3 regions of the Exiguobacterium sp. s189 genome follow, and region 3 is predicted to be linked to each of the others. Evidence: riboswitches for the same ligand, from Rfam matches in the RefSeq annotation. Region 3 holds a riboswitch; each other region holds the start of a gene.
The links. A riboswitch is a leader RNA that binds a small molecule or an ion and turns the genes downstream of it on or off. The one in region 3 is predicted to bind S-adenosylmethionine.
Positions count from the first base shown of each region.

Region 1: another riboswitch for S-adenosylmethionine. It lies ahead of mtnK (S-methyl-5-thioribose kinase); the one in region 3 lies ahead of KNO99_RS05720 (methionine ABC transporter ATP-binding protein).
Region 2: another riboswitch for S-adenosylmethionine. It lies ahead of KNO99_RS12245 (aminotransferase class I/II-fold pyridoxal phosphate-dependent enzyme); the one in region 3 lies ahead of KNO99_RS05720 (methionine ABC transporter ATP-binding protein).

Region 1 is NZ_JACSKM010000001.1:361,103-371,204, reverse strand. It holds gene KNO99_RS01870 (cupin domain-containing protein) at 1-176, opposite strand, end outside; gene KNO99_RS01865 (methylthioribulose 1-phosphate dehydratase) at 190-807, opposite strand; gene KNO99_RS01860 (2-hydroxy-3-keto-5-methylthiopentenyl-1-phosphate phosphatase) at 804-1,454, opposite strand; gene KNO99_RS01855 (2,3-diketo-5-methylthiopentyl-1-phosphate enolase) at 1,451-2,605, opposite strand; SAM riboswitch class I at 2,676-2,777, opposite strand; SAM riboswitch class I at 2,983-3,085, shown strand; gene mtnK (S-methyl-5-thioribose kinase) at 3,168-4,319, shown strand; gene mtnA (S-methyl-5-thioribose-1-phosphate isomerase) at 4,316-5,350, shown strand; gene KNO99_RS01840 (sugar ABC transporter substrate-binding protein) at 5,343-6,422, shown strand; gene KNO99_RS01835 (sugar ABC transporter ATP-binding protein) at 6,422-7,795, shown strand; gene KNO99_RS01830 (ABC transporter permease) at 7,797-8,798, shown strand; gene KNO99_RS01825 (GNAT family N-acetyltransferase) at 8,814-9,296, opposite strand; gene KNO99_RS01820 (VOC family protein) at 9,372-9,752, shown strand; gene KNO99_RS01815 (winged helix-turn-helix transcriptional regulator) at 9,781-10,089, opposite strand.
Region 2 is NZ_JACSKM010000010.1:38,179-48,280, reverse strand. It holds gene KNO99_RS12250 (iron-containing alcohol dehydrogenase) at 1-459, opposite strand, end outside; gene KNO99_RS12245 (aminotransferase class I/II-fold pyridoxal phosphate-dependent enzyme) at 456-1,631, opposite strand; SAM riboswitch class I at 1,710-1,809, opposite strand; gene KNO99_RS12240 (AI-2E family transporter) at 1,967-3,067, shown strand; gene KNO99_RS12235 (MDR family MFS transporter) at 3,337-4,581, shown strand; gene KNO99_RS12230 (peptide MFS transporter) at 4,727-6,220, shown strand; gene KNO99_RS12225 (glutamine synthetase family protein) at 6,263-7,558, opposite strand; gene KNO99_RS12220 (SDR family oxidoreductase) at 7,748-8,788, shown strand; gene KNO99_RS12215 (YflT domain-containing protein) at 8,817-9,137, opposite strand; gene KNO99_RS12210 (hypothetical protein) at 9,226-9,444, opposite strand; gene KNO99_RS12205 (GTP pyrophosphokinase) at 9,529-10,102, shown strand, end outside.
Region 3 is NZ_JACSKM010000003.1:196,672-206,773, reverse strand. It holds gene KNO99_RS05750 (cysteine desulfurase) at 1-521, opposite strand, end outside; gene sufD (Fe-S cluster assembly protein SufD) at 523-1,791, opposite strand; gene sufC (Fe-S cluster assembly ATPase SufC) at 1,804-2,565, opposite strand; gene KNO99_RS05735 (MDR family MFS transporter) at 2,744-3,958, opposite strand; gene KNO99_RS05730 (MetQ/NlpA family ABC transporter substrate-binding protein) at 4,059-4,892, opposite strand; gene KNO99_RS05725 (methionine ABC transporter permease) at 4,923-5,585, opposite strand; gene KNO99_RS05720 (methionine ABC transporter ATP-binding protein) at 5,575-6,603, opposite strand; SAM riboswitch class I at 6,681-6,787, opposite strand; gene KNO99_RS05715 (thioredoxin family protein) at 7,237-7,494, opposite strand; gene KNO99_RS05710 (PTS sugar transporter subunit IIC) at 7,672-8,730, shown strand; gene gcvH (glycine cleavage system protein GcvH) at 8,776-9,159, opposite strand; gene KNO99_RS05700 (arsenate reductase family protein) at 9,208-9,561, opposite strand; gene KNO99_RS05695 (hypothetical protein) at 9,609-10,102, opposite strand, start outside.

The DNA.
Region 1 (10,102 bases), on a different contig from region 3:
GTCGATAAAATGACGGCTTTGTCTTCGTCTGTCAGTTGATAGTTTTCTTGAAGGGAAGCTGGTAATTTCGCGATATCCCATGCTTCGTAAAGGATGCCTCGTGAGTCTAAAAAGTCACGTACCTCTTGTTGATCACTGACACGTTCTTCGGTTTGTTGAAAATAAATCGTTGCCATGTTGAATTCCTCCTTATGAATGGACGCCTAAGGCGCGTAATTTTAATGAGTAGCTAAATAAAAATTCATATGCTTCTAAATAACGTTTTGCTGCAGCGGGCGTCTCTCCCCAAACGGTGATCCCGTGGTTCCGGATGAGGACGGCACCGGCATCGCTTGTGACATGTGGGGCAAATGCACGGGCGAGCGTCGGGATATCCGCATGGTTCTCGATGATCGGGATTTGGACGCTTGCCGTTTCCTCCCAATAGCCGAGTGCCTTTATGATTTCTTGACCCGTGAACGTGACATGTCCGTTCGCCGCGTAAAGTTCTGAGATGACGTTATTGTCGACCGTGTGCACGTGAAGGGAACAGGTTGCGTTCGTCTTGTTAAAGATTTCGACGTGCAGCAACGTCTCCGCGGACGGTTTGCCTGACTGTTCTCCAATCAATTGACCGGTCGCATCGACGAGGACGAAGTCTTCATCCGTACGCTTCCGTTTATCACGACCGCTTGCTGTCACGAGGAACGTCAACGGGTCATCCGATACGCGGATTGCCAAGTTGCCACTCGTCCCAGGGAACCAGTCCCGTGCGGCAAGCTCGTCTTTAATGTCGGCAAGTTCAATCCATCGTTCTTGTACGGTCATACGTTCACTCCTTTCATGTGAGCTGAAATGTCATAGAATGTCTCGAACGGAACATAGTGGAGTCCTTCCGCCTCGCATAGCGAAATCAGTTGACCGCGCGCATACACGACGTCGGCACGTTTGGCGATTTCAAAATCGGTGACGGAGTCCCCGATGACAATCAACGTGTCGGTAGGTGCGACAATCTGTCGGGCAATCGTCGGTTTGCAACATCCGCAATCGTTCAAACAATGGGCATCACATGAATGAGGCCATGTGACGCGCGCTGTCGATTCTGAAAAATCAACGTGATTGCAGTAGATGTGTTCCGGTGCGACATGACCTTCTAGAATCGGATGGACGAAAAAGTCCATGCCTCCACTGACGACATCGAATCGAAAGCCGTGCGACTCTGTCTCTTGTAAAAACTCGACAAACCCTGGTCGAAGCGTGATGGTCGACTGCAGAAAGTCGCGGTATAAAGCTAGCTGATGACTCGGGAGTAAGTTAAACATTTGACCAACGCCTTCTCGAATGGAGAGCGTTTGGTTCAAAACACCATCTTTGAGTTCGACCCATTCAGGTGGGGCGAAGCGTCGCATCAACGCGATGATGTTATCTTCTTCCGTGATGGTCCCGTCGAAGTCACAGATGATGTGCGTACTCATCGCGCACCCCACGCATTTAGCGCAGTCGATAACGCATCGGTCTCGCTCGTTTTACCGATTGCCTGATCGATTGCTTGGCGGAATGCCCTCGCACCGGCAACCGCACCGTCGGGATGCCCATGAATCCCACCGCCTGCATTGATGACGACATCCGTTCCGAAGTCACGAATCAAATCCGGAACGAGTCCTGGGTGAATCCCGGCAGACGGGACCGTCAGAATCGGTTTCGTCCAATGGGATTCCGTCGCATACGTTTGAATCTGTTGTGTTTCGTCTTTCGGTGTCGAGAGTGAACCATATGGCGACGGGAAGAGCGTCAAGTCCGCCCCGGCGAGTCGAATCAGTTTCCCGAAAAGGAGGGAATGACGAATCGATCCGGTCAACGCTCCCGCGAAAGCGGGATGTGCCAAAATCGGGACGTGAATCTCAGGATCTTTGGCGAGCTCTCGTAATGCGTCGAGCCCGTACGTATACACATTGAACAACAGTGCGGTCGCGCCCGCTTCGATCAAACGTTTTGCCTGATCGCGTAAGGTGAAAACGGGTCCGCTCAACGTGACGGCGTATAGAACGGAACGACCCGTCAGTTCTTGATGTTCTTGAATGATTGATGCTCCGATTCGAGCCCGTTCGATCGATGGGGTGAGCGGGTTGTCATATAAAATCTCATCGTCTTTCACGAGATCGATGCCACCTGTAAACTGGTCACGAAGTTGTGTCGCCAAAAAATTAAGGTCACGCCCGATGACGCCTTTGAAGATGCTCATGGCGAGCGGTCGGTCGTGTACGCGAAGGATGTCGCGGACACCTTCGACTCCGAATGCGGCACCCGGAAAGTCCGATTCGAGCTCGTCTGGGAGCGTTAGGTCGACAAGTTGGACGCTTGGGTCGAGCGACAGCTTTCCGAATGTCGTCGTCAGAATGGACGAAAAGTCCGGCGTCACATTATGTAGCGGGTAACGAATCGAGAAACGACTCGTCGTTTCCTGTTGGAAGGTATCGATGACCTCACCGCGGAACGCCTGTAGTTGATGCTGCTCGAGATGGTTCAATTCGGTCCATGTCCCGACAGTCAGCTCATGTGCGATTTTTTCAGCCACGCGTTCGACGTGATCGGTATGTTTGATTTCATAAGTAGCGATGATTCCCATAAGTTCCTCCTTTCAGGTCAAACAAAAAATGACCTCTTGGCTTGGCAAGAGGTCATTCGAAAACAATGAACTCTTATCTCTCAGCGATAGCTGCAAGAATTAGCACCGTGCCATCTCTGGTCGGTTGCTGCGACATCATCGGGCTTGTCCCTCCGTCTGCTCTTGATAAGAATAGTTGTGAAGTTGTGAAATTTAATTGAATTTTTACATAGAATCGCTCACTCGTCAATTCCTTTTTTTGAGAAAAAAAGTTTGAAAATAATGTTTCTATATATGCGTGTCAAAAATAGGGAGTCGACCGAAAATAGAGGATTGACAACTAGCGTGCCTAGTCCGTAATATTCGTCTCAACACGTCAAACACAATTACATCATTTACTCTTATCGCGAGTTGGCAGAGGGAATTGGCCCTACGACGCCGCAGCAACCGACCATTTGGCACGGTGCTACATCCACCAGACATATGTCTGAAAGATGAGAGGAACAACCAATTTGGGTGTGCCTCTTTCTCGCGGAGAAAGGGGCTTTTTTCATGCATAGATTCAAGAAAGGGGAAAATCATCATGGCTTATGAGGCGTTTACAGAACAAAGTGTCGTCGAACACGTTCGACAGTTGGGGTTACTAGAAGAGGGGATTGCAGAATGTGAGGAAATCGGAGATGGAAATTTAAATCTCGTCTTTCGCATTCGTCAAGGAGAAACGTCATTAATCGTGAAACAGGCGTTGCCGTACGCAAAAGTCGTTGGAGAGAGCTGGCCGCTCACGCTTGACCGTTCGTGGATCGAACAACTGGCACTCCGTGAGTTTTCAAAAGTCGTACCACAATTCGTACCAGATGTACTCGGTAGCGACCGTGAACTCGCCTATACGATTTTAGAAGATTTGTCAGCGTTTGAAATCGTCCGGACGGGTTTCCTAAAAGGAGAGAGCTATCCGAATTTGGCGCGTCACGTCGGTACATTCCTCGGGGAAACGTTGTTTGCGACATCTGACTATGCGAAAGGACCGCTCGCCAAGAAACAAATCGAAAAAGAGTATTACAATCCAGAGCTATGCGATATCACAGAAAAACTGATCTTCACTGATCCGTATCGTGATGCAGAATCGAATCAAATCGAAACGGCTCTTCGTTTAGACGTGGAGCAGCTTTGGTCAGACCTCGCCTTGAAAATTGAAGTGACGAAATTGAAGGTCGGGTTCGTGACTAAACACGAAGCGTTGCTACATGGGGATTTACATACAGGAAGCATTTTTGCGACGCGTCAAGAAACGAAAATCATCGATCCTGAGTTTGCGTTTTACGGCCCATTCGGTTTTGACATCGGTCAAATCATCGCTCACTTGGTGTTCTCGACATATGCGCATCCGTTGAAGCGGTTCGAACGCTTCACAGAAGTGCTCACTGTTTGGGAGACGTTCGAGAAAACGTTCCGTACACGCTTCACACAGGCAGTCGAGCCGTTCAACACGGTAGGTTTCGTGGATGAACTGTTGCCATCGATTTTAAGTGATGCCATCGGCTACGCAGGCTGCGAATTGATTCGGCGGACGGCCGGTCTAGCGGGCGTCGCCGACTTAGAGACATTGCCGGATGACCTGCGCATCGAACGGAAACGTCATGCCCTAGAACTTGGCACGCGTCTCATCAAACAGCGTCATCAGATTCAATCCATCGATCAGCTGATTCCAGTCCTATCGGAGGTGCGGGTATGAGTGTGCAAAGCATACATTTCGATGCCGACACGGAAGTGTTGACGATTTTAGATCAGACACAGTTGCCGCAAGAAGAGCGCTATGTCGAAGTGATAACGCTCGAACAGGCCGAACAGGCGATCAAATCGCTTCAAGTTCGGGGAGCACCGGCCATCGCTTACTTTGGGGCGTTCGTCCTCGCGAAAGAGGCATCACGTCTCCAGGACAATTTATATTTTCACCGCCAATTGGACCAGGTCGGCCAACGGTTGATTGCGACAAGACCAACAGCGGTCAACTTACAACATGTCATCGAATCACTCCTTCGACTAAATGTGGGGGAAGACTTTGAGCAGATCGCAAAAGCCATCAAGGCGCGTGCGATTGAAATCTATGAACAAGACGTGGCCACGTATCGCACGATTGGTGAGCATGCGTTGACCGTGTTACCTGCTGGTGGGAACGTGTTGACGATTTGTAACGCCGGTGCTATCGCGACGTCACGGTACGGTACCGCGCTCGCGCCGTTCTATGTCGGAAAAGAGCGGGGCATCCCGTTTCGTGTATTCGCGTCGGAAACGCGTCCACTGCTTCAAGGGGCACGGTTGACGGTGTGGGAGCTCGACCGGGCAGACATCGACGTCACATTGATCACGGATAACATGGCGGCGTGGACGATTCAGACGAAACAAATCGATGCCATCATCGTCGGGGCGGACCGCATCACTCGTACCGGTCATACGGCCAACAAGATTGGGACACTCCAGCTCGCAATTTTGGCGAAGCATTACGGTATCCCGTTTTATGTGGCAGCCCCGCATTCGACGTTTGATTTGGAAGCAGACGACACGATTCAAATCGAAGAACGGGACGCACATGAAGTGACACATATCGGGGGACACCCGACGGCACTCGTCGGCATCACCGTCTTCAATCCGGCGTTTGATGTGACCCCACCAGAACTCATCACCGGTCTGATCACAGAGACAGGTGTGCTCGAACCGACCGAGTCGGTCATTGTACAACACGTAGGAGGAAACGCATATGTCTAAAAAAATCATCTTCTTCCTGTTGACCGTCATCTTAGCACTTGCCGGATGCACGAACGAACAGGCCCAACCGAAAACGACCGCGACAACAAATAAAACGGAGGCAAAAACAGTCAGCGTATCAAATGAGACGCTTCCGAAAGACCTAGAGGTCGCACTCGTCATGCAAATGTCGATTGGGACATTTTCTTCGCAATATATCGAAGGGGTGACCGATCAAGTCGAAGCGTTCGGTGGAAGCATGAAAGTGTACAACGCCGATAATGATTTGTCGAAGATGGCGAGTTACGTCGATACGGCAACGACGCAAGGTGTCGATGTGATCTTGATTGACCACGGACGTGCTGATGCCTTGAAAGAGCCTGTTCAACGGGCGCTCGATAAGGGCATCAAAGTCGTCGCATTCGACAACGATTTAACGAATGAAGGGGTGACGGTCATCGACCAAGATGATTATTCCCTCGCTTGGCGTTCACTTAAAGCTCTCGCTGAAGATTTGGACGGCGAAGGGAACATCGTCACGATTTGGGTCGGTGGGTTCACCCCGATGGAACGTCGTCATACGATTTATGACGCGTTCTTGAAACGTTACCCGGGCATCCAAGAAGTCGCGAAATTTGGTTCGGCGACGAACAATACGGCGCTCGATACACAAAGTCAGATGGAGGCGATTTTGAAGAAGTATCCGGAAGGCGAAATCGATGCGGTGTTTGCGATGTGGGATGAGTTCGCAAAAGGGGCGAGCCGTGCCATCAAGCAGGCAGGACGTGACGAGATTGCCGTTTACGGGATTGACTTGAGTGACGAAGACCTACAACTTATGCAAGAAGACGGGAGTCCGTGGGGCGTGACGGCCGCGACGGATCCTGCTGAAATTGGTCGCATTCAAGTCCGTTACGCTTATCAAAAAGTGGTCGGAGAAGAAACCCCTTCGATTCACTCGGTTGATCCATATTTAGTGGACCGTGACGTCTTGCCAGATGAGCCTGTCACGATGAATGACCTCGGACAGTACGTTAAGGGTTGGGGTGAGTCGAATGCGGCATGGTCGGACTGGATGAAGGAGAATGACTGATGATTCGCTTGGAACGAATCACGAAACAGTATGGTGACGTGACCGTACTCGATCAACTGTCGTTCAGCCTAAAACCGGGAGACATTCATGGACTCCTGGGTCTGAACGGGGCGGGTAAGAGTACGCTTATCAAACTGCTGAACGGAACGGTCGAACCGACGTCCGGCGAACTATCCATTGACGGGACGACCATCCGACTCAGACCGACGGAAGCGATTCGTCAAGGCATCATCACCGTATCGCAAGAAGTGGATGATGCGCTCTATTTGGACTTGCCTGTATACGAAAATGTTCTCCCATGGCAGACGGTGAAGCGGATTCGCCCACAACTTTTGAAACAGCGGGTAAAAGACGTGCTATCCCGGGTCGGTTTAGACATCGATCCAACGCGTCCGGCCGGTCACTATCCGCTCAGCGTAAAGCAACGTCTTCTCATCGCTCGGGCACTTGAGAGTGATGCCAAGTATTTATTACTCGATGAGCCGACTGCCGCCTTGTCGGAAACGGATGCCGATGCCTTGCTTGAATTGCTACAAACGCTCGCGGCAGAAGGGGTGGGCATCGTGTTGGTCACCCATCGTTTAGATGAGCTCACGCGTGTCACCTCGACCTCTACGTTTCTTCGAGACGGACGCGTTGTATATGAGGGACCGTTTCAAACCCTTTCTACGGAAGCCGTTCAAACCTTTTTGAGTGGGACGACATTTGAAGGGACACAAGAGAAGGCAACCCCTGAAGAGGAGATTCGTTTGTCCGCGCAGGTGACTCTCCCTGCGTTCGGGACGAATCTCTCCGTTGAAGCGTACCGCGGGGAAGTGCTCGGGATTGGAGGATTGACGGGGAGCGGGAAGACGGAACTGGTGGAAGCCTTGTTCGGTCTTTCTGGGCTTCGTCAATCCATCACGGTTGACGGAACCACACACGTGATCAAAGAACCGACAGACGCCGTACGTTTAGGGTTTGCACTCGTTCCAGAGGAGAGACGTCGTCACGGATTATTTCTAGACGAGACGATTGAGCGGAACGTGATTGCTGTCGCAGGAAAGACCGATGGTGTCTCTGACGTACTGGCATCACTTCGTGTCCGCTATGCGAACGTGAAACAAACGGTCGGTGAACTGAGTGGTGGAAATCAGCAGAAGGTCGTCTTTAGCAAATGGCTACTCGACGACCGGGACATCTATCTGCTCGATGAACCGACAAAAGGGATTGATATCGCAGCGAAGCAAGATGTGTATGAACGCGTCGTCGCACTCGCGAAACAAGGGAAGACCGTGTTGTTCACGTCGAGTGAGCGACATGAGCTCGAACGGGTCGCCAATCGGATTCTTTGGCTCGACCGTGGACAATTTGTAGAGAAAGGAGGCGCATGACATGGCACAATTAGTGGTCAAAGAACGAAAACGAATCAGCGGTCATATCGGTCAATACGGGACGTTACTCGCAATCATTGGGTTGATCGCGGTCTTTACCGTGACGAACGATCAATTTCTGACGTATGCGAACTTTAGTGACATCATCAAATCGGTTTCAATCGTGTCGTTACTTGCCCTCGGTGTCACATTTTCGCTCATCGTTGGCGGTTTCGACTTATCGGTCGGGTCGACGGCGAGTCTCGCGACAATCGGGGCAGCGGCAAGCCTTGTCCTTCATCAACAAGAACTTCTCGTCGCGCTGCTGATTCCGCTCGCCCTAGGGATTCTCGTCGGACTATTGAATGCGCTCGTCACAATCAAATTCCGGTTACCGGATTTGCTAGCGACACTCGCCATCATGTACGTCATTAACGGGATTCAGTTGACGTATACGAAAGGATTCTCAATTTATGACAACATGCCGATTGAAGGGGGAACGGCGCCAGGACGCTTCATTCCATCCTTTTTATTTATCGGTCAAGGAACAATCGGTCCGATTCCGTTCGTCGCCCTGCTTATGCTGTTGTTCTTTATCGGGGCTCATCTGTTTTTAACGTATACACGTACCGGGCGTGAGTTTTATTACGTCGGGTCGAACGCAGAAGCGGCCCGCCGTTCCGGGATTGCCGTGAATCGCATCAAGTTGTACGCTTACGTGCTCAGCGGGTTGTTCGCTGCCATCGGTGGGATCATTCTTGCATCTCGGATTGGGACAGGACAGGTCTCGGCCGGAGCACCGCTTTTGATGGACGCTGTCGCGGCTGCTTATATCGGCTACGCCGTCTTTGGGACAGGGCGCCCGAACGTGATCGGGACATTGATTGGAGCTATTTTAATCGGAATTCTCTTGAATGGACTGACGATGTGGGACGTGCCGTATTATGCGCAAGATATCGTCAAAGGGACGATTCTCATTGGAGCGCTCGGTCTTTCTTATATTCAAAAGAAACAGCGGACATGACAAAACCCCCGGACATCAGTTGTTCGGGGGTTCGCTTTGTTCACGCGTCATTGTGAGAAACGGATATACACCGCCGTTCGTCTCCTGCATGAACGTGTCTTGTGGGATGAAACCGAGCGACTCGTATAACCGGATGGCCCGTTTGTTGAACGTGGCGACGGCAAGATGCACTGTGCGAGTCCCATATGTCGCCTCGATCCAATTAAGGATTGAAGTGAGGAATCGATGTCCGTTGCCGCTTCCTGTCAAATCAGGACGCATGCCGAGACCGATGGAAACAGTTTCCGCTGATTCGAATTGCAATGTGACAAAACCGATGAGTTCGTCGTCCTCAAGGATGGCGAACGTCGTGTCTCCCCGTTCATCCGCATCTAAAAATAAGGCGAGGTCTTCCTCATCGGCGTCCATATTGTAAAACGCATAGTCGCCTTCATAGCACCACTCGAAGGCGATCAGTTCGGCTTGCTCTTGGGTGAGTGGATGAAACGTATGGCTCATAAAAATTCCTCGTCTCTAATGGAAGTGGTCATGCTACACTCAAATCGTATCATGAAAACAAGGGGAGGGAATGTGATGGCAGTCAAGTTGGACATGGTCGGGATCGTCGTGACGGATATGAAGCGGTCGCTCGACTTCTATCGGGCGCTTGGGTTTGAGATTCCAGAAGCGATGAACGGGGAAGCGCATGTAGAGATTGACGAAGGAGGCGTACGTCTCGCGTTCGATACGGTAGAAGTGGCCGAATCAGTATACGGGGAATGGAAACAGGCAGACGGGCATCGGATCGAGCTTGCCTTCTTATGTGAGAGCCGTGAGGCGCTCGACCGATTATATAACACGGTACTTGAACAAGGTTATGCGTCACATAAAGCCCCATGGGATGCGTTTTGGGGACAACGTTATGCCATCCTGTACGATGCGGATGGGAATTTGATCAGTTTGTTCGCGTCATAAAAATAATCCCGGGCCATGTGGCTCGGGATTATTGATTGTCGTGGCACTCTCCCCATGAACAAAGGGCATTCATGGCAGGTTGAAGGCCGAGGGCATCTTCAGTCAATGAATACTCGACATGGAGGTGCTTCTCGGTCGAATAGTCGACACGGCGAACCATACCGAGTTGCTCGAGTTCACGCAATTGGTCGGTCAACACTTTTCGGCTGACGTCAGGAATCGCCCGTTGAATATCAGAAAAACGAAGCGGTCCATCTTGAAGCGTGCAATACACTTGAGGACGCCATTTGCCGCCGATAATCTCGAGTGCGCGGTTGACGGGGAACGATGTGGTCATGTTCAAAGAGCCT
Region 2 (10,102 bases), on a different contig from region 3:
CTTGAAATAGTCATAAGGTGAATCACGTAACAGTCGTTCATCTGCGATGACGCGCTCGATGACGACCGGAAACGTGTCATAGCGAATGTAAGACCCTTCCTCAGTGTAGATGACGCTGAGTGGGGTGAAGGCGGCACAGTTTGACACGAGGGTCGGGACGACAATGAGCGGAACTGACTGAGCGAATGCAATCCGCTTCGCCGTATCAATCAATTTACCTCCGCCGACGGCAATCCATACGTCGGGTCGATAGGCATTCAAACGATTAACTTCTTCGTCTGAACATTCCCCGTTGAACTGTACACTCGGAAGATTTGCTAGACGAGGGAACACGTGAACCGCTTCACCGTATCCGTTCAATCCTTTCAAAACGAGTGCCTTCCGGTTTCCAATCACCGTATGAAGGTCCTCGAGCGCATCATCCGAATGGTCATATTCGAGCACGGCCTGACGTATCACAAATGTACCTCCTCATAAGCTGCAAACAGTCTCTCAATCCGTTCTACCGCTTCATCAATCTTCTGTTCAGACGATACGAGACCGAAACGGATGTGGTGCTCTCCCTCTGTTCCGAAGAAGTAGCCTGGTGTGACGGCGACTCCCGCCTCGTGGAGTAACTTTTTCGAGAACGATTTTGCATCCCCCTCAGGTACTTTCGCCCATACAAAGAACGAACCCTTCGGTGCCTCAATCTCCCACCCCGCCCGGCGTAATCCATTAATCAATCGGTTTCGTCTTGTTTCGTAAAGTGAGGCTAGGTCATCACGCAAGTCTCGCGGGGATTCTAACGCCACAATCGCTGCCTCTTGAATGGCTGAGAAGACAGACACGTGGACATGATCTTGATACGTGTTGATGGCTTCGATGATATCGGCATTCCCGACCGCGAACGCGACACGCCACCCCGACATATTGAACGCCTTCGACATCGTGTATACTTCAATTCCAATTTCTTTCGCACCATCTGCCTGAAGGAAGCTCGGGGGAACATAACCGTCGAACCCAATGCTTCCATAAGCGAAATCGTGGACGACCATCACATCATGCTTCTTCGCAAACGCGACGGTTTCTTCAAAGAATGCCGGCGTCGCAACAGCCCCAGTCGGATTGCTCGGGTAGTTCAAATACATGAGTTTCGCGTGGGACGGGTCGAGTGTTGAATAGTCCGGAAGAAAGCCATGTTCCTCTTTTAACGTCAAATCGATGATTTCCGCACCAGCCAGACGCGCCCCCGAGATGTAATCCGGGTAACCCGGGTTCGGGAGTAAAATCCCGTCACCCGGTTCGAGAAGACATTGTGGGAGTGTGATCAAACCTGATTTGCTACCGATCAAGATCGCGACTTCTCGTTCCGGATCGAGTTCGACACCATATTCACGAGAGTAAAATGATGCGACCGCTTCTTTCAATCGGGTCTGTCCTCGAAATGGACCGTATTGGTGTGTGGTCGGGTCCGTGATGGCACGTTCGAGCGCCTCACAGATTGGAGCGGGCGTCGGTAAATCGGGTGTCCCTTGCCCGAGTCGGATGACGCTCTTCCCGCTTGCCTCTACCGCTGCGACCTCTTCTGCTAATCCGACGAAGTGTTGCGTCGGTAAGGATTTTAATAATTGTGAACGTCTGTCTGCCATGATTCTTCCTCCTGATACGAAAAAACACCCCTTTCTGAGGAAAGGGGTGCTCAATACAGACGTATGTAGTCAACCACCTTCCCATCTCTCAAGGTCACCTTGCTGGAATTAGCACAGTATTTTGCAATCTGTTGCTGAAGCTTCATCGGGCCAGTCCCTCCGCTTCTCTTGATAGAAAGTGTTATTCGCTATGTAATTTTTGTATGTTCCTAAGTTAACCAGACATTTCCAACGGTGTCAAACATTTTTTCAAAGTGAACATCTATTGAATCCTTTTCAAAAAACATTCATAGTAAAAGAGTAGAAAAATTATATTTGTATGAGGGGATAGAGCATTGGAGCTTAATCGTCAACTTATTTGGAAACTCAGTGTGATCGGTCTGATTTTACTCGTCTTATGGCGGGTCATCAGTGAACCGGATACCATCTCACGTGTTTTGCAGTACACGTTTCAGTTACTGACCCCAATCATCATGGGGATTGCCATCGCTTTATTACTTAACACCGTACTCTCTTATATTGAAGAACGGTTCCATTTGAAGCGATATCAAGGTCTGCTCATCGTCTATATCACGTTTATCGGGATTTTAGCAATCTCGGTCGTCACGTTGTTCCCGCGGATCTACTCGAGTCTTTCATCACTCATCGAGGAGTTACCCGTCTACATCCGTCAAATCGATGCGTTCTTAGGTGATGTAAACAATTACCTGAAAGACTATAACGCGACGATCGCCCAGGCGATTGATTTTGCACGCTTCGAGGATCGTTATTCCGGATGGGTCGAGACGGCCGTCCTCTCTTCTGTCAGTTATGTCTCTAGTTTCACGATGACATTGATCAACTTCTTAATCGGGATTGTCATCTCCATCTATCTGTTAAAGGACAAAGAAGTCTTCGCTCGCATGTTCAAACGCCTTCTCTACGCGCTCTTACCAGTGGGCACTGCGAAGACGACAATCGATATCTTTCAGGAGATGGACTACATTTTTAAACGATACATCATCGGTAAATCACTCGATTGTCTGATCATCGGTGTTCTCGCTGTCATCGGACTCTTAATCATCGGGGCTCCATACGCGTTACTTCTTGGTGTCATCGTCGGTGTGCTCAATTTTATCCCATACGTCGGTCCGCTATTAGGGATGATTCCAGCGTTTATCATCACTTACTTTTATGATCCGTTCACCGCCGTATTGGTGCTCTTGTTCATCTTCTTGTTGCAACAATTTGACGGATTGTGGCTCGGACCGAAGATTTTGGGCGACAGCGTCGGAATCACTCCATTTTGGGTCATCACATCGATTATCATCGGAGGAAGTCTATTTGGTCTCGTCGGCATGTTTGTGAGTGTTCCGATTACGGCGATGATTCAAGTGGTCTTGTCTAGACTGATTGATTATCGTTTAAACCGAAAAAATTTAAATGAATTACTCTAAATCCTCCCACTAATTTGTTGACACATTGATGAAATGTGTCATACAGTTGAAGAGAAGAACAACAATTAACAGAAAGGAGAGGTTCCCATGTCAGTAGTATCTTCGAAACCATTCATTCAAGTTCATACTGATTGGCAGGCACCTCTTCGATTGATTCATATCTAAGATGCCTGCCTAACTAGGCATGCATAAACAACGTGGGACGTCGTATGCCTTCATGCATATGACGTCCCTTTTGTGTCTAAAATTAAATAAAGCAGGTGACCTGTATGTTTCAATCACTCAAGCAACTCGACCGCAACATTTGGATACGTTTCTTAGGAGAAACGATCACGGGAATCATGATGTTCATGATTGCCCCATTCTTAGTCCTTTATTATAGTGACCAGTTAGACAGCTATCTTCAAGTCGGAATCATCATGGCGACGGGACCGATCATGGCGCTCCTCGGCTCGATGATTGGGGGACGGCTTGCTGATCTATACGGACGCAAACCAATTATGATGATCGCCATCGTTGGTGACGCGCTCGCTCTCATCGGTTTTGCGTTCGCCGACTCGTTTTGGCCGTTGCTCTTACTCAATGCCATGCTCGGCTTGACCAATTCATTGTTCCACCCCGCTGCCAGTGCAATGGTCGCTGATGTCACGGAACCCGAGCACATGAACGAGGCGTTCGGTCTCTTACGAATGGGGCATAACATCGGAGCCGCATTCGGACCGCTTCTCGGGAGTGCGGTACTGTTCATCGACAGGGAGCTCATTTTCTTTGCGGCTGCTTTCATCTTTGGACTATATGCCCTCGTGCTTGGGGCATTTATTCACGAGTCGTTGCCGGAGTTCACGGAAGATGAGACCCCAAGCAACCGTGAAGTGTTGCGCGTATTCTATAACGACCGCGTGTTTCTGATCTTTATCTTTGCGGGTATATTCATATCAATGGGGTTCTCGGTCGTCGAAAGTATGTTGCCGCTCTTTTTGAAAGAGTCGCTCCCAACGTATACGGATCAACAAAACCCATTCCCTTACCTGTTGGCACTTAACGGGATCCTCGTCGTTCTTTTCCAGTTCCCGATTGCATCGAAGCTTGGGAATAAGCCTTTTGGGAAAGTCATGTTTGCTGGAGCTACCGTATTCGGGATTGGGATGATCTTGATTGCGATCGTCCCGAGAGCATTGTACGCACTTGATGTCCCTTATCTCCCGCTCGTCGGGATCTTACTCGCCGTCTACGCGTTTTACACGTTTGGTGAGATGATCATGTCTCCTGTCCAACAGACATTCATCGCCTTGATTGCGCCAGAGAACATGCGCGGTGCCTACAATGGTGCTGCGAGTGTCCAGTGGCTGATTGGCGGTGTGACGGCACCGATTATCTCGAGTGTCTTCTTCGATCATCGTGCCGGACATATCGCACTGATTTTGATCGGCGGCGCGAGTTGTCTGTCAGGTATTATTTACTGGCAACTCGGACGTCACGTTCAAGCGACAGAAGCAAAGCAAAAATCCGCGTAATCACTCATTGACCACACTCTCTGTTTTTTAGAAAGTGTGGTCTTTTCATTCTTTTCATTCTTATTAAAATTTGAAATTATCATTCAATTCACTTTACAATCATAATAATCCTTTTTATGATAAAACGGTTAAGGAGGGATCTTTCATGGAAAGGATCGATAAACAGACAATCGTGGACAGTGTTCCACAAAAAGGCTTCTTCGGACAACCGAAAGGGTTGTTCACACTATTCTTCACAGAGTTTTGGGAACGTTTCTCGTACTATGGCATGCGGGCTATCCTCGTATTCTATATGTACTATGAGGTTTCTGAAGGTGGACTCGGGCTCGACCGCAACGTTGCGCTCTCCATCATGTCCGTCTATGGTGCGCTCGTTTATATGTCAGGAGTCATTGGGGGATGGCTTGCGGACAGAGTATTCGGGACGTCACGCGCAGTCTTCTACGGTGGTGTGTTCATCATGCTCGGGCACATCGTCCTCTCGATTCCAGGTAGCGTCGTCTTCTTATTCATCTCAATGGCATTGATTGTCATTGGTACAGGTCTATTGAAACCGAACGTATCAAGCATTGTCGGAGATATGTATAGCGAAACGGATCGCCGTCGCGACGCTGGATTCAGTATCTTTTACATGGGTATCAACTTGGGCGCATTCATTTCGCCTCTTATCGTTGGACAAGTACAAAAAGACTACGGTTTCCATTGGGGCTTTGCCCTTGCAGCAATCGGGATGTTCGTCGGACTCGTTGTCTTCGTATTGACACGTAAGACGAACCTTGGACTTGCTGGTTCATATGTACCGAACCCGTTGTCTCCGGACGAGAAGAAGAAAACGATTCGAATCGTCAGTCTCGTCACAATCGGAATCGCTGTCTTACTTGCCATCTTGATCCCGCTCGGTTGGTTCACGATCAACACGTTCATCACGCTCGTTGGAGTGTTCGGGATTGCGATTCCGACGATTTACTTTATCATCATGTATCGTAGTCCGAAAACGACAGAGGTCGAGCGTTCGCGCATCATCGCCTACATCCCGCTCTTCATCGCCTCAGTCATGTTCTGGGCAATTCAAGAACAAGGGGCAACGATCCTTGCGAGTTATGCCGATACACGGACTGACCTTGAATTCTTCGGATTTACATTGTCACCAGCATGGTTCCAGTCGTTGAACCCGCTCTTTATCATTTTGCTCGCACCGGTATTCGCTTGGTTGTGGGTTCGCCTTGGTGACCGTGAGCCGAGTATCCCGACGAAATTCGCTTTCGGGATCTTGTTTGCAGGGGTCAGTTTCTTGGTCATCCTACTCCCTGCTTACTTCAGCGGTCCGGATACCCTCGTCAACCCACTCTGGCTCGTCTTGAGTTACTTCATCGTCGTCTTGGGCGAGTTGAGCTTGTCGCCGGTCGGTTTGTCGGCTACGACTAAACTTGCACCCGCTGCGTTCTCTGCTCAAACGATGTCACTCTGGTTCTTATCGAACGCTGCGGCGCAAGGAATCAACGCCCAGCTTGTCAAGTTCTACTCACCAGAAAATGAGATGCTCTATTTCGGAGTCATCGGCGGTGTCGCCATCATCTTAAGTTTGATTCTGTTCGCACTCGCACCAAAAATCAAAGTATATATGCGCGGAATCCACTAATCATCAAAAACGCCAGCCGTTCGAATCGGCTGGCGTCATTTTTTATTTGCGTACTTGAATGAGTGACAAGTAGCGGTCAATCATATTGTGGTTAAAGTAATCATGGAAGTTGTCTTGTTTCAGCGATTGAATCGATTCATGGAATGTCGCAGGAAGTGATGCGATTCCCTGACTTTCGATTTGTTTCGCTGAATACTCGAACAAGTCGTCCTCGTTCGGCTTAGACGGTTCAAGCTTCTGCTCGATTCCTTCTAAACCAGCGTAGATGAGGGCAGCAAGTGCCAAGTATGGGTTTGCACTCGGGTCAGGATTTCGGACCTCTACTCGAGTCGCACTTCCACGAGAAGCGGGGATTCGAATCATCGAACTACGGTTCGATGGACTCCAGCAAATGTTGACCGGTGCCTCGAATCCAGGAACGAGACGCTCATACGACTCAGGAAGCGGGTTTGTAAAGATGGCCGTCGCACGGGCATGCTTTAAAATCCCTTCGATGAAATGACGAGCTGTTTGAGAGAGGCCGTAATCGGCGTCAGCCTCGTCAAACGCATTGTTTGTCGCCTTGCCCGCTTCGTCGTTCTTCCATACCGAGATGTTCAAATGCATCCCAGAACCGTTCACGTCACGCAACGGCTTCGGTAAGAACGAGACAGATGCCCCTTTTTCTTTCGCCGCGATCTTGACAATTTCTTTGAAAAACTGAATGTTATCTGCCGTATGGAGCGCATCGTCATATTTGATTCCGATTTCATGTTGTGCCGGAGCGACCTCATGGTGGACCGCTTCGATGTTGAATCCGACATTGCTCAAACGGTTTGCAATATGCTGACGTACTTCGTAACCTTTGTCTTCTGAACGAGTCGAGAAGTAACCGGCCTCATCATAAAACTCTCCATTTTCATCAAAGATGAAGAACTCAGGCTCTGCGCCGACGAAAACCGAGTAGCCATCGCGTGCAGCTCGCTCGAGTGCATCCTTCAACACATTACGTGGGTCGTATTCATATCGCTCACCCTCTGGTGTACAAACATCACAGAAGAACGCCAAAATACTCTCATCACCATCTTGCTCATAACGTGGACGATCTAAATCCGGTCTCAAGAATAAGTCGGAGTTTTTGATGGAAGAGAATCCGTTGATTGAAGAGCCATCAAACATTGTTTTTCCTTCAAAAACCTCTGGCAACAATTTTGCCGAAAGCGTCAAGAGTTTCAAATCACCGAGTACATCTGAAAAGTAGAGATGGATTTGGGTAATATTTTTCTCTTGTACCGTTTTCTCAATTTCTTGTTGCTTCTTTGCTACGTCATCCTTGTCTGTTCCGAATAGATTTGCCATGATTCTTAAAAACCTCACTTCAATGGATTTGACAGGCAAGCTGTCGTTACGCACCTTTCGTACGCTTCTCTATAGTTCATAACCGACTTCGTTTTTTTCTAAACATGAAATTTTGAAAGACGTAAAGTGGCTACATGACGTAAGACTTGATATGATGGATGCAGAATGTCACAGAGAGGGAGAACGCGATTGTATATTTTTATGACTGGTGGAACTGGATTTTTAGGAGGTCGACTCGCCAAAGAGTTGATTGAACGGGGGCATCGGCTTTGCATGCTCGCCCGAACACCGGAAAAAGTAAATGCTCAGTTCACGGTGGAAGAAAGAAAATCAATCGATGTGTTGCCTGGCGATTTGACGGCACACGCACTCGGTGCTAATGAACAATTTATCGATTCACATAAAGGAAAAATCGATTTATTCCTACACATGGCAGCACTCGTCAAATTTGATGAAGAGTTACGCGATGAATTGTTTGAAACAAATGTAACGGGGACGAAAGAAGCTCTTCGATTGGCCAAGTTGATTGACGTTCCTCGGTTTTTCCATGTAAGTACCGCCTATACACTCGGGGCAAAAGAAGTCGGTGGCGAGACGTTATATGATGTGTCTCAATCGTTTCTAAATCCTTACGAAGAGAGCAAGGCGCACGCCGAACAGGCGGTCTGGCAATCACGGGATGAACTCGACGTTTCCATCTTCCGTCCAGCCATTATCGTTGGTGACTCGAAGACCGGAGAAGCGGATTCAAAATTCACGATGTATGGCTATATGCGCGCACTCGAGCTGTTCAAACGGAAATTGGAGCGCCGCGGTCATGACTTTGAATCCATCCGTTTAATCGGATCGGCGACGGGTACCTCAAATCTTGTACCGGTCGATTATGTCGCGGATGTACTTCTGGCCGCTATCGAGCATGCGAAAGCGGGCACGATTTACAATGTCACAAATGATACGCCACCACGCAATGAGATGATGCTCGACTATATGAAAGAGTCGCTCTCTTTCCCGCATTTGACGATCACGGAGACGCCGTCGTCTACACTCAGCTCTGTCGAACAGTCATTTAACGACATGGTGAAAGTATTCAATCCATATTTGAATCGAAACATCACCTTCCATGACGAAAACACAAAACAATTGTTGAAAGATGCGGGATTCTCTCCACTGCGCCTCGACCAGCAGTCGTTGCGACGGATCGTGAATGCCTATTATCAAACAAAACACTAAAAAAATGGACCGGGCTTCCGGTCCATTGTCATTTATCACAGACTAATACGATTTTTCCATCTTTGATTTCGCGCTCGAGTGAGTCGACCATCTCTTTCGTAAGACCGAGGCTTTCCATCTGTTCCATGCGATCTTCTGAGTTGCTCGTAAATTTCGAGAGCAACGACTCAAACATTCCCTTCTCAGGGATACGGTACGGTTGGACACCGGCTTCCGCTGCCAGTCGAATCGTTAGTTCTTCGTCTTTAGCAAACAAATAGATGTGTTCGTTCACACACCCTCCTGAGACCATTTCGTTCACTTCATGGTCTACCGTTGTCATATCATTTACTACCCTTGTCTCTAACATGCCCCATCCTCCTAAACGTTCACAGTCGTGTAATTCACTGTTTTTGTTATTCCCGAAAAATGAGGTGATAAACATAAATCGTCATCGTTTAGTCATGAAACGTCCATTCTTCCACATCAAAATGCTGCACGATTCCCTTGATACGCTCGCGTTCCCCTTCTTTGGTAGCCCGACCCAATAGTCGCGCGGTCACAACGAATTGATTCCCATCTTCTCGGATACGGGATATCCGATAATCTGCCTGTTGCAATAGACCAGCGATGATCTCTAGTTTCTCTCTCTCGGATGACCGAAATGTATGGTTCATGTTCATTCCCCCTCTGTATATATGCTACCATATCGTTTCGTAATGGAGATGATATACTAAAGACAGCGAAAAGGAGTGAGTGACGTGCCTAAACAAGATCTAAATACAATCATGCTAGAATACTTGAATGAAAAAGAAGATTATGAAGCGTTTGCCACAAAACTGAAAGCGCTCCTCAGTGAATTGTTAACGGAAGCCGGGATCCAGTTTCATTCGATTGTCGCCCGTGCGAAAGAAGCGGATAGTCTCTATGCCAAACTATCCCGTAAACCATACCAATACCGTTCGTTACGCGACGTCCAAGACCTCGCCGGGATTCGGATCGTTACTTACTTCCATGATGATGTACGGACTGTTGCGCAAATATTAGAAGATGAGTTCACCATCGACCGCGAACAGTCGATTGATAAATCTACACTCCTTGATTCCAATGAGTTCGGTTATTTATCTGTCCACTATGTCGTGGAACTAAGCGAGAAAAGACTTGCTCTCGGGGAATATCGACGTTTTGCCGAAAAGGAAGCGGAAATTCAAGTCCGCTCGATTCTACAACATGCTTGGGCTGAAATTGAGCATGACCTCGGTTACAAAAACCCGAATGCTGTTCCACCTGAAATCAAACGTAGTTTCAGTCGTGTCGCCGGGCTTCTCGAGATTG
Region 3 (10,102 bases):
ACGTTTGAGACGTGGCTCATCGCGACGATTTTCGTCCGATCCGATAAGACAGCTTGAACGGCATCCAATGTGACACGTCCGTCCGGCGTGAGTTCGACGTAACGAAGCGTCGCGCCTTTCCGCTTGGCGAGTTGTTGCCACGGAATCAAGTTCGCATGGTGTTCCATCGGAGTGAGGACGATCTCGTCGCCTTCACCGACATTCGCATCTCCGTAGCTCGACGCGACCAAGTTGATGGCCGTCGTCGTCCCACGTGTGAAAATGATTTCTTCAGGAACCGCCGCATGGATGAACGAGCGGACGCGTTCGCGTGCTCCTTCATACGCATCCGTTGCTTGCGTCCCGAGCGTATGGACGCCACGATGCACGTTCGAATGGTTGCGACGATAATAGTCCTCGATCGCCTCGATGACAGCGAGCGGCTTTTGTGAGCTCGCCGCGCTATCAAGATAAACGAGCGGGTGTCCATTGATTTCCTGATCTAAAATCGGAAACTGTTCACGAATCGAGGCGTTCAACATCTTAACGTACTTTCCCTTCGATGACTTCGCGGAGACGGTCTTTGACCGAATCGATTGCAAGTTCTTCGACGACAGGCGTCAAGAATCCGTGGATGATTAAACGCTCTGCCTCTTGGCGAGACAATCCACGGCTCATCAAGTAGTACAATTGAACATCATCGACACGGCCGACCGATGCCGCGTGACCTGCCATAACATCATCTTCATCGATGAGAAGAATCGGGTTGGCATCTCCACGTGCTTTTTCAGAGAGCATCAAGACGCGCTCTGTTTGAACACCGTTCGATTTTGACGCACCGTGGTGAATCATCGATGTACCGCTGAAGATCGCAGTAGCTGCGTCTTTTTGGACACCGTGAATCAAGATGAACCCTTCAGATGCTTTTCCGAAGTGGTCGGTACGGATGTTGAAGTTTTGTTTTTGTGCACCGCGACCGATTGTCACAGCTTTTGTATCCGAATACGTGTTGTCTCCGACGAGGTGAGTCTTCGTCTCGACGACCGAGTTCCCGTCATTCATGTGACCGAGCGCCCAATCAAGACGACCGTTCGCATAGACGACACCGCGACGGTTCATGAACGTAAGGGCTGATTCAGCGAGCTGATCGACACCACCGAAGACGACTTTCGCGTTCTCTCCAGCGAATACTTCCGTCACGACGTTGACCGTGTGCGGTTCGTTCGTACCAGAAAGGAAGTTTTCGATGTATGTCACTTCACTGCCTTCGTCAGCGACGAGAATCGTGTGGTGATAGAGGGCACCGTTCGCCTGTTCCATCGTGAAGATCGCTTGAAGCGGATCTTTCAATTGTTTGTTTTTCGGTACGTAGATGAACGCCCCACCGTTTGTGAGGGCAGCGTTCAACGCCGAAAGACGTTCTTCATCGACACGTACACCTTCCGTCATGAAGTATTTCTCAACGAGCTCAGGATGTTGCTCCATCGCTTCTTTGATTCCCATGAATAAGACGCCTTCCGGCATCGACAATTCGTTATAGACGACATGACCGTTGCGTTCAACGAGCACGTTTGTCCGGTGGTCTCCGAGAAGTGATTCGATGTCAGCTGTCAAACCGTCTTTCGGTTCGAGATTGACATCACCCGCTGCGAAGTCCCACTTATCAATCTTAATCTTTTCAACTTTTGGCAAAGCAAGTGTCGGCGCAAGTTCTGCTGCCTCTTTACGACGGTTGACCATCCATGCTGGTCCGCCGAGCGCTTCTGCACGTGCCGACAACGCTTGTGCATCCAATTCAAATTGTACGGTCATCGTACAGCCTCCTTACGCTTCTGTGTCTACTGTCATTCCGAGTTCTTGCTTCACCCAGTCGTAACCTTCTGCTTCGAGTCGCTGTGCGAGCTCTTTGCCACCAGACATGACGATTTTACCGTCCATCATGATGTGTACGAAGTCTGGCTCAATATAGTTGAGGAGACGTTGGTAGTGCGTGATGATCAGGCAACCGAACTCTTCTGAACGCATTTCGTTGACGCCTTTAGCAACGACTTTAAGTGCATCGATATCAAGACCTGAGTCGATTTCATCCAAGATAGCGATGTTCGGTTGAATCATCATCATTTGAAGAATTTCGTTACGCTTCTTCTCACCACCTGAGAATCCTTCGTTTAAGTAACGGTGTGCCATTTCTGAAGGGATTTCGAGAAGTTCCATCTTCGCATCGAGTTCACGGATGAACTTCATGAGTGAGATTTCTTGACCTTCTTCACGACGTGAGTTGATTGCTGAACGCAAGAAGTCCGCGTTTGTAACACCACTGATTTCAGCCGGGTACTGCATCGCAAGGAACATTCCTGCTTGTGCGCGCTCGTCGACTTCCATCTCGAGGACATCTTCGCCGTTTAATTCGACGCTTCCCCCAGTGACCTCATAAAGTGGATGACCCATGAGTGCTGATGCGAGTGTTGATTTACCTGTCCCGTTCGGACCCATGATGGCATGAATTTCGCCACCTTTAATTTCTAGGTTAAGACCTTTGACAATCTCTTTTCCTTCGATTGAGACGCGGAGGTCATCAATTTTCATTTGTGGTACGTTAGACATTCGGATACCCCTTCCGTATTTTCTCGCCATAGTGAATGGCGTAGATTAGATATATTCTAATCTTAGACTAGTCATTTTTTTATTTCAAGCGACTCACCTTAGAATTCATTCTCAATAAAATGATAAAAGTTGAGAATGCTAATAGTAGGAAATCAAGACATTATCCGGCATTCTCTTCGACGAGCGCGAGGACGGCTTTCCGCTCTCGTACTGCGGCAGCAAAGAAGAAGGCACCACATCCCGTTAAGAGCGCCAAACTCCCAAACACCGGAAGCGATGATTGGCCAAACGTATCGAGTAAAACGCCTCCGATAATCGGCCCAATCGTCTGACCGAGTGACGTCAACCCCATCGCCCCAAAATAAGTTCCCCGCAAATGTTCTGGCGCCAGTTCGTCCGTCAACACGTCCGTCATCGTGAACATCAAAACCTCGCCGACCGTGAAAATGGCCATTGCCACAAAGAGTACCCATTCAACTGTCGCAAACCCAATCAATAAAAGACCGAACGACAACGTCGAAATGCCGAAGAAGAGTGACTTGATCGGCGAGACACGAATCCCGAAACGCATAATTGGATACTGGACGATGAGCACCGTGATTGCGTTCGTCGTCAATAAGTAAGCGAACAATCTCGAACCGTCTTCTAACCCGTCGCTTAATGCGATGAATTGAGGAAGCGTCGAATTGAACTGACTGTAACCGATAATCGCGAAAATCATCCCGATGATGACCGCACGGAATGTCCGGTCGTCTCGTAGGACGCGAAACGTCTCCGTCAAGCGTGGCCGTGCCTTGACCCCGTCTCCTTCTTCAAACGGATACTTATAAAACAGGATCGAGATGATGATTCCATACAATATATACACTGCCGTCACGACAAAGAATGCGGTCTTTACACCGGTGAGTGATAGGACGACCGCCAAGAGTGGCCCGATGGCCGCGGCGATATTGATCATGAAGTAACGGACGTTATAGACGATGACCCGTTGGTCTGCCTGCGTCGTGTCACTGATGAGTGCCCGCGAAGCCGGTTCTAAGAAAGATCGCGACATGCCCATCAACATCGATAACATATAAAACCAAAACAACTCGGTCGCGAGCGCGAGACCAGCGAACGTGACGGCATTGAGCACGATTCCGATCAGCATGAGCTGTTTTCGCCCATATCGGTCAGAGAGTGTCCCCCCGAAGAAGCTCATGAACAGACCCGAAAGTGCCGTCACGGCAAAGATCGTTCCAATTACACTCGCCGAAAAGCCGAGCGTGGCCAGATAGATCGCAAAAAATGGCATGACGAAAAACGTCGCCAGTCGTGCAAAAAACGTCCCGAACAGGACGCCCCACGTCAGTGGATGAATCTGTCTGAGCTTCATCCAAATCCCCCCTTTTCTTTCATATATGTAGTGTACTTCTCTTTATGAAAGAACACTAGACAAAAAAAGACCCAGGGGATGACCCCTGAGTCGAGACTGCTTATTGTTGTACCGGCACGACCGCACCTTTGTATTCGTCTAAGATCCACTGTTGTGTCTCTTCAGAAGTCAATACTTCGAGGAGTGCTTTGACGCGCTCATCTTCTTCGTCTCCTTCACGTGTGACGATCAAGTTGACGTATGGTGAGTCTTCGCCTTCAAGTGCGATGGCATCTTCAAGTGGGTTGAGACCTGCATCGATAGCGTAGTTCGTGTTGATGAGGACCGCATCGCCTTCTCCGTTGTTGTAAGCTGTCGGAAGAAGTGCTGCTTCAACGTCCGTCTTGAATTTCAAGTCTTTCGGGTTGTCGACGATGTCAGAGACTGTCGCATCGACTGTCTTGCCTTCAGCAAGTGTGATGAGACCTTCTGATTGGAGCATCGTGAGAATTCGGCCGTGGTCAGCAACCGATGAACTCATGATGATTTCTGCGCCTTCAGGAAGTTCGTCGAGCGATTTGTAGTCTTGTGAGTAGACACCGATTGGCTCAATGTGAACGCCACCCGCAGATGCGAATTTATAGTCTTTGTTTTCAGCCATTTGTGATTTGAGGTATGGCTCATGTTGGAAGTAGTTCGCATCAAGCTCACCACTTGCGAGCGTCTTGTTCGGAAGCACATAGTCTTGGAACTTTTTAATTTCGAGTTTGTAGCCTTTTGCTTCATATTCTTCTTGTACGTGCTCTAAAATCTCAGCGTGCGGTACGTTCGACGCACCGACAACCAATGTTTTTTCATCGCCAGAACCTGTTTCTGCCTCTTCCCCGCCGCAAGCTGCGAGAACCGTGAATGCTGATAAAGCTGTCAATCCGAGTACTGTTTTCCAAGTTTTCATTATGAATCCCTCCAAATGGTGTATGTGTAATTAAGCTGAACGTTTATCAATTTTTGTGACGAGTCGGTCACCGATGAACTGGATGACGAACACGATGATCAAGATGAGCACCGTCGCCACGAACGTGACGTCGTTTTGTGAGCGTTGGAACCCTTCCAAGAAGGCCAAGTTCCCGAGTCCGCCGCCTCCGACGACACCGGCCATCGCCGTATAACCGACGATTGCCACAATGGTCACCGTGAGTCCTGAAACGATTGCCGGAAGAGCTTCCGGAATCAACACTTTATAAATGATTTGCCATTTCGTCGCGCCCATCGATTCCGCTGCCTCGATGACACCGCGGTCGACTTCACGAAGGGCAAGTTCGACCATACGGGCGTAGAACGGTGCAGCTCCGATGATGAGTGCCGGAAGCGCCGCCGTCGAACCGAGCATGGTACCGAGCAGGAACAACGTGAATGGGATGAGTAAGATGATTAAGATGATGAACGGGATCGAACGGAACACGTTGACGATCGCGCTGACGAAGACGTAAATTGGACGATTCTTCAATAATAGCGATTCGTTTGTAATATAAAGAATCAAACCTAAAGCGAGTCCGATCACAAACGTCGCGACACCTGCGACGAGCGTCATGTATAACGTCTCCCATGTCTGTTCCATCATGATTTGCCAGTCTACGTTAGGAAACATCGCTTTCCACCTCCACTTCTACTGATTGCGAACGAATCGACGCGATGGCGCGTTCGATTTCTCGTGCTTCCCCAATCAATTGGATGAATAGCGTGCCGAGCGCACCGACTTGTGACTGAGTCACGTTACCGCCGATGATGTTGAATCCGATGTCGTGCGTCTTAAGGACGTCAGATAAAATCGGCTGTTCTGCCGTTTCGTTCAAGAATTTCAATTTGACGATTTGCCCACTCGGATAGCGTGCTTTCAAATGTTCGAACGTGAGCGACAGATCGTCGACCGCCCCGATTTGCTTGACGAATTCTTTTGTGATCGGCTGCTCCGGATGTTGGAACACGTCAGAGACTTGACCTGTCTCAACGACTTTCCCTGCCTCCATCACGGCGACGCGATGACAAATCTTTTGGATGACGTGCATCTCATGCGTGATGAGGACGATTGTCAATCCGAGTTTCTTATTGATGCTGACGAGCAGTTCAAGAATCGAATCCGTCGTCTTCGGGTCGAGCGCGCTTGTCGCTTCGTCACAGAGGAGCACCTCTGGATTTGTAGCGAGCGCGCGGGCAATCCCGACTCGCTGTTTTTGACCGCCCGATAATTGTGACGGATAGCTGTCTTCGCGACCTGATAGTCCGACGAGCTCGACGAGTTCTTGAACCCGACGCTTCCGCTCACTTGCCGGAACCCCGATCAATTCGAGTGGGAAGCTGATGTTTTCTGCGACCGTGCGCGACCACAGAAGGTTAAAGTGCTGGAAGACCATCGAGACGTTTTTGCGAACCCCTCGTAATTCTTTCGGGCTGAGCTTCGTGAGCTCACTCCCGGCGACCTCGATTTCACCGCTAGACGGTGATTCGAGGCGGTTGAGCAATCGGATGAGCGTCGACTTCCCCGCCCCCGAATATCCGATTATTCCAAAAATTTCACCGCGATCAATCGTTAGTGATACATCATCGACCGCCTGGACACGACCATTCTTCGTATCGAACCATTTGGCGACGTTTCGTAATTGAATCAATACATTCCCCTCCTGACAACAAAAAAAGCGCGCACGTTTGAGCAAACGTGCGCACTTTATCGTACGGACAACGATTGCTCTCATCTCTCAAGGTTTCTCACCTTGCTGGAATTAGCACCATTTCGGATTGCTCCGCGGTTGCTGGGCGTCATAGGGCCAGTCCCTCAGCCTCTCTTGATAAGAGTGTTGTGTATTCGATTAGCTTTATCATAGCGACAGCTTTTTCTGCTGTCAAATCATTTTTCAAAAAAATCAAAAAAAGGTGCCGTCCGAGGACGACACAGAACGTAGCACCTTGAGTCACGGAAGGACAGCCCATAGATGAAAATCTTTTGCCCGTTCAAGATTTACATCCTTATATGGGGGAAATTCACCAATCATCACTCGATCTTGACTTGGACCGTGCGATTATACGGAACGTCTTTCTTCGCTTGATTTTTTTGGGGGACAATCGAAGGGAAGACTAACGTGTATTCGTATAAAGGTAGCAGCGGCTTCACCAAAACGTCTTGATGTCGGGAATATCGCGTCCTATTTTGTGTTCAAGTAAGATGTTGTAATGAATATACCATTCGTGAACTTTCTGTGTCAACTGATTATTTAAAATTTTCAGATTATTCTAATGTTCCTCTCTCACTTCACGAAAGAGAGGACGTGTTGCACGTTTTGAAAGGCATAAAGACGATCCCGAACCTCGCCATTTTCAAGCTTTAAGAGTGCTGGGACACTCATCACCTGATAAGCTTCAAGCTCTTTTGGGATATAGTTCGCATCGCGCTTTTCAATCCGAATTTCAGGGTCGACCGCCTCGACGACCGTCAACATTTTCTCCGCGACAGCGCATGTACCACACATTGGCGCGTATATATATAAGAATCCGTCTGTAATCATTTTTCTCACCTCTCCTGTCATTATAATGGTCGTTCGAGTTCCATTCAAAAATCGTGCTTTCGTGAAATTTCAGAATTTTTCAATGATTCTCTTGACTCTTTTGTCGGATAGGAATAATATGGGTTCTAACTTTATCGCTTTTGTACATAACAGCAAAGAAGAAGGACAGGTGAATGAATGATGACGGAACAGGCAACAGGTACGACAAAGCAATTTACGATGAACGTCTTAAACGGTCTCAGTATGGCGATTCTGATCGCCCTCATCCCGAGCGCGCTGCTCGGTGAACTCACGAAAGCTATACTCCCTTATTTTCCGTCTCTTCAATTTATATTGGATGCGACGACGATTGCGATGCGCCTCCTCCCGGCCATTATCGGTCTTGCCGTCGCGATGCAGTTCGGGCGATCGATTTTAGAGGCTGGAACGATTGCCATCGCAACCTATGTCGGCAGTGGCGCCGTTCGAATTAACGAAGGTGCGTTCGTGATGGCCGGAATCGGTGACGTGATCACAGCCGGTGTGACCGCTGCGATCGCTACGATTCTTGTCATGAAGCTCGCTCCCCACTTGAAGACGTATACGGTCATCGTCATGCCGATGACAGTCATTGTCGTCGCAGGCGGCATCGGTGCCTTCTTATTGACGTATATCTCACAGATTACGACATACATCGGATACCTCATCATGACGATGACGGATCTTCAACCGGTTCTCATGGGCATCTTGATCGCGATGGCGTTCTCGCTCATCATCGTCTCGCCGATTTCGACTGTCGGGATTGCGACGGCCATCAGTCTATCAGGCGTTGCAGCCGGTGCGGCAAACCTCGGCGTCGTCGCCGCTGGGTTCGGTCTCGCCATCGCGGGTTGGCAGGCGAACGCGACCGGTACATCGATCGCCCACTTCCTCGGGTCACCGAAGATTCAAATGGCAAACTTCGTCCGACGCCCGATTATGATGCTTCCGATTTTGGCGAATGCGGCCATCCTCGGTGCGCTCGCTGGTATATTAAGAATCGAGGGGACTCCAATCAGCGCAGGGTTTGGCGTATCTGGACTCATCGGACCGGTAAACGCGCTACAACTCATGCCTGGCGGATTCGCCTTGTTCAACGTACTTCTCGTGATCGTCTTGTTCGGGCTTATTCCAGTCGGACTCGGGATTTTCTTCTATCGTGTGTTCGAACGGGCGACGCTCGTCAAATCGGACCACTACCGTCTCGATTTCGAGTAAGCATTAAAAAAGCCGGCTTCTCCAATTAGGAGAGGCCGGTTTTACTTATCCTTGAATCATCGCTTCATATTCTTCTGCAGACATGAGCTTGTCGAGATCTGACTCTTCCGTCAACTCAACTTCGACCATCCATGCATTTTCAAACGGTGACTCGTTGACGAGTTCTGGAGAATCTGCAAGGTCTTCGTTTACTGCTGTGATGCGTCCAGATACTGGCGCATACAACTCAGAGACCGTCTTGACTGATTCGACTGAACCGAATGGCTCGTCGAGTAGGATTGTACCATCAACTTCTGGGAGTTCCACAAACACGATATCCCCTAGTTCGCTTTGTGCGAAATCCGTGATGCCGATGCGGGCTTTCGTTCCGTTCACTTCTACCCACTCATGTTCTTTTGAATAACGTAAATTTGCTGGTACTTTGCTCATCCTAACTTCCCCCTCAAATAAATTAGACTCACATCTGTATTATAGCACTTAGCCCCAAACGTCCGTAAAGGACTTTTCTGAAAATCCGACCGTCGTTTTTTCACCATTTGTGACGATTGGACGCTTCAAAAGCATACCATTGCTAGATAATAGCTCGAGTTGTTCGTCTTCTGATAGATTTGGTAGCTTGTCTTTGATGCCTTCGTTCCGATACACTTGCCCGCTCGTATTGAAGAATTTCTTAAGCGGTAAGTCCGATTGTTTCCAAAGCTCGGCGAGTTCTTCTTTCGTCGGTGTCGATTCGACGATATGAACGTATGTATACTCGACCCCTTGCTCTTTCAACCATTTTTCTGCTTTTTTACACGTACTGCATGGTGGATAGCCGTATAGTGTCACCATCTGTTCATCACCTCTCTCATCAATGTAGCACATCTAGAGAAATCAATTCACGTCTCAAGCAACCGTTCGATCTCTCGCTTCATCGTCGGATTGACCGCATGTCGCTCTTCGATAAAACGTAAGATGACCGCCGCCGCGACGCCCGACTTGCCATATCCTAATACCCCGCCTATCAAGAAAGAAATCATTTGTGGATGTCTCGACTCAACCCGACGTGTCGGGTTGAACGGGTCCCCTTGCCCACCGAGCGCCTTCAAGACGTTTTGAACGGCTGCGACTTGGACGAGTTCGAATCCGGCGAGCGTCTCGCCCCGACGTTCCCGAAGCAAGCCGACATATAGGTTCGTCAACGCTTCTTCATAATAGTAAGCCGTCGCTTCACGCGCGATCTCGAGACGTGGTGACGCGAACACGTCGAGTGCTTCGTCCCGTCTCCAGACGACCCGTCCTGGTGTATAGGCGATCGTCGAGAGTTCATGTACTTCAAAGACGGCGAACTCACCGTAGATGCCGTCGTGATACATGATTTTGTGCCCATCTT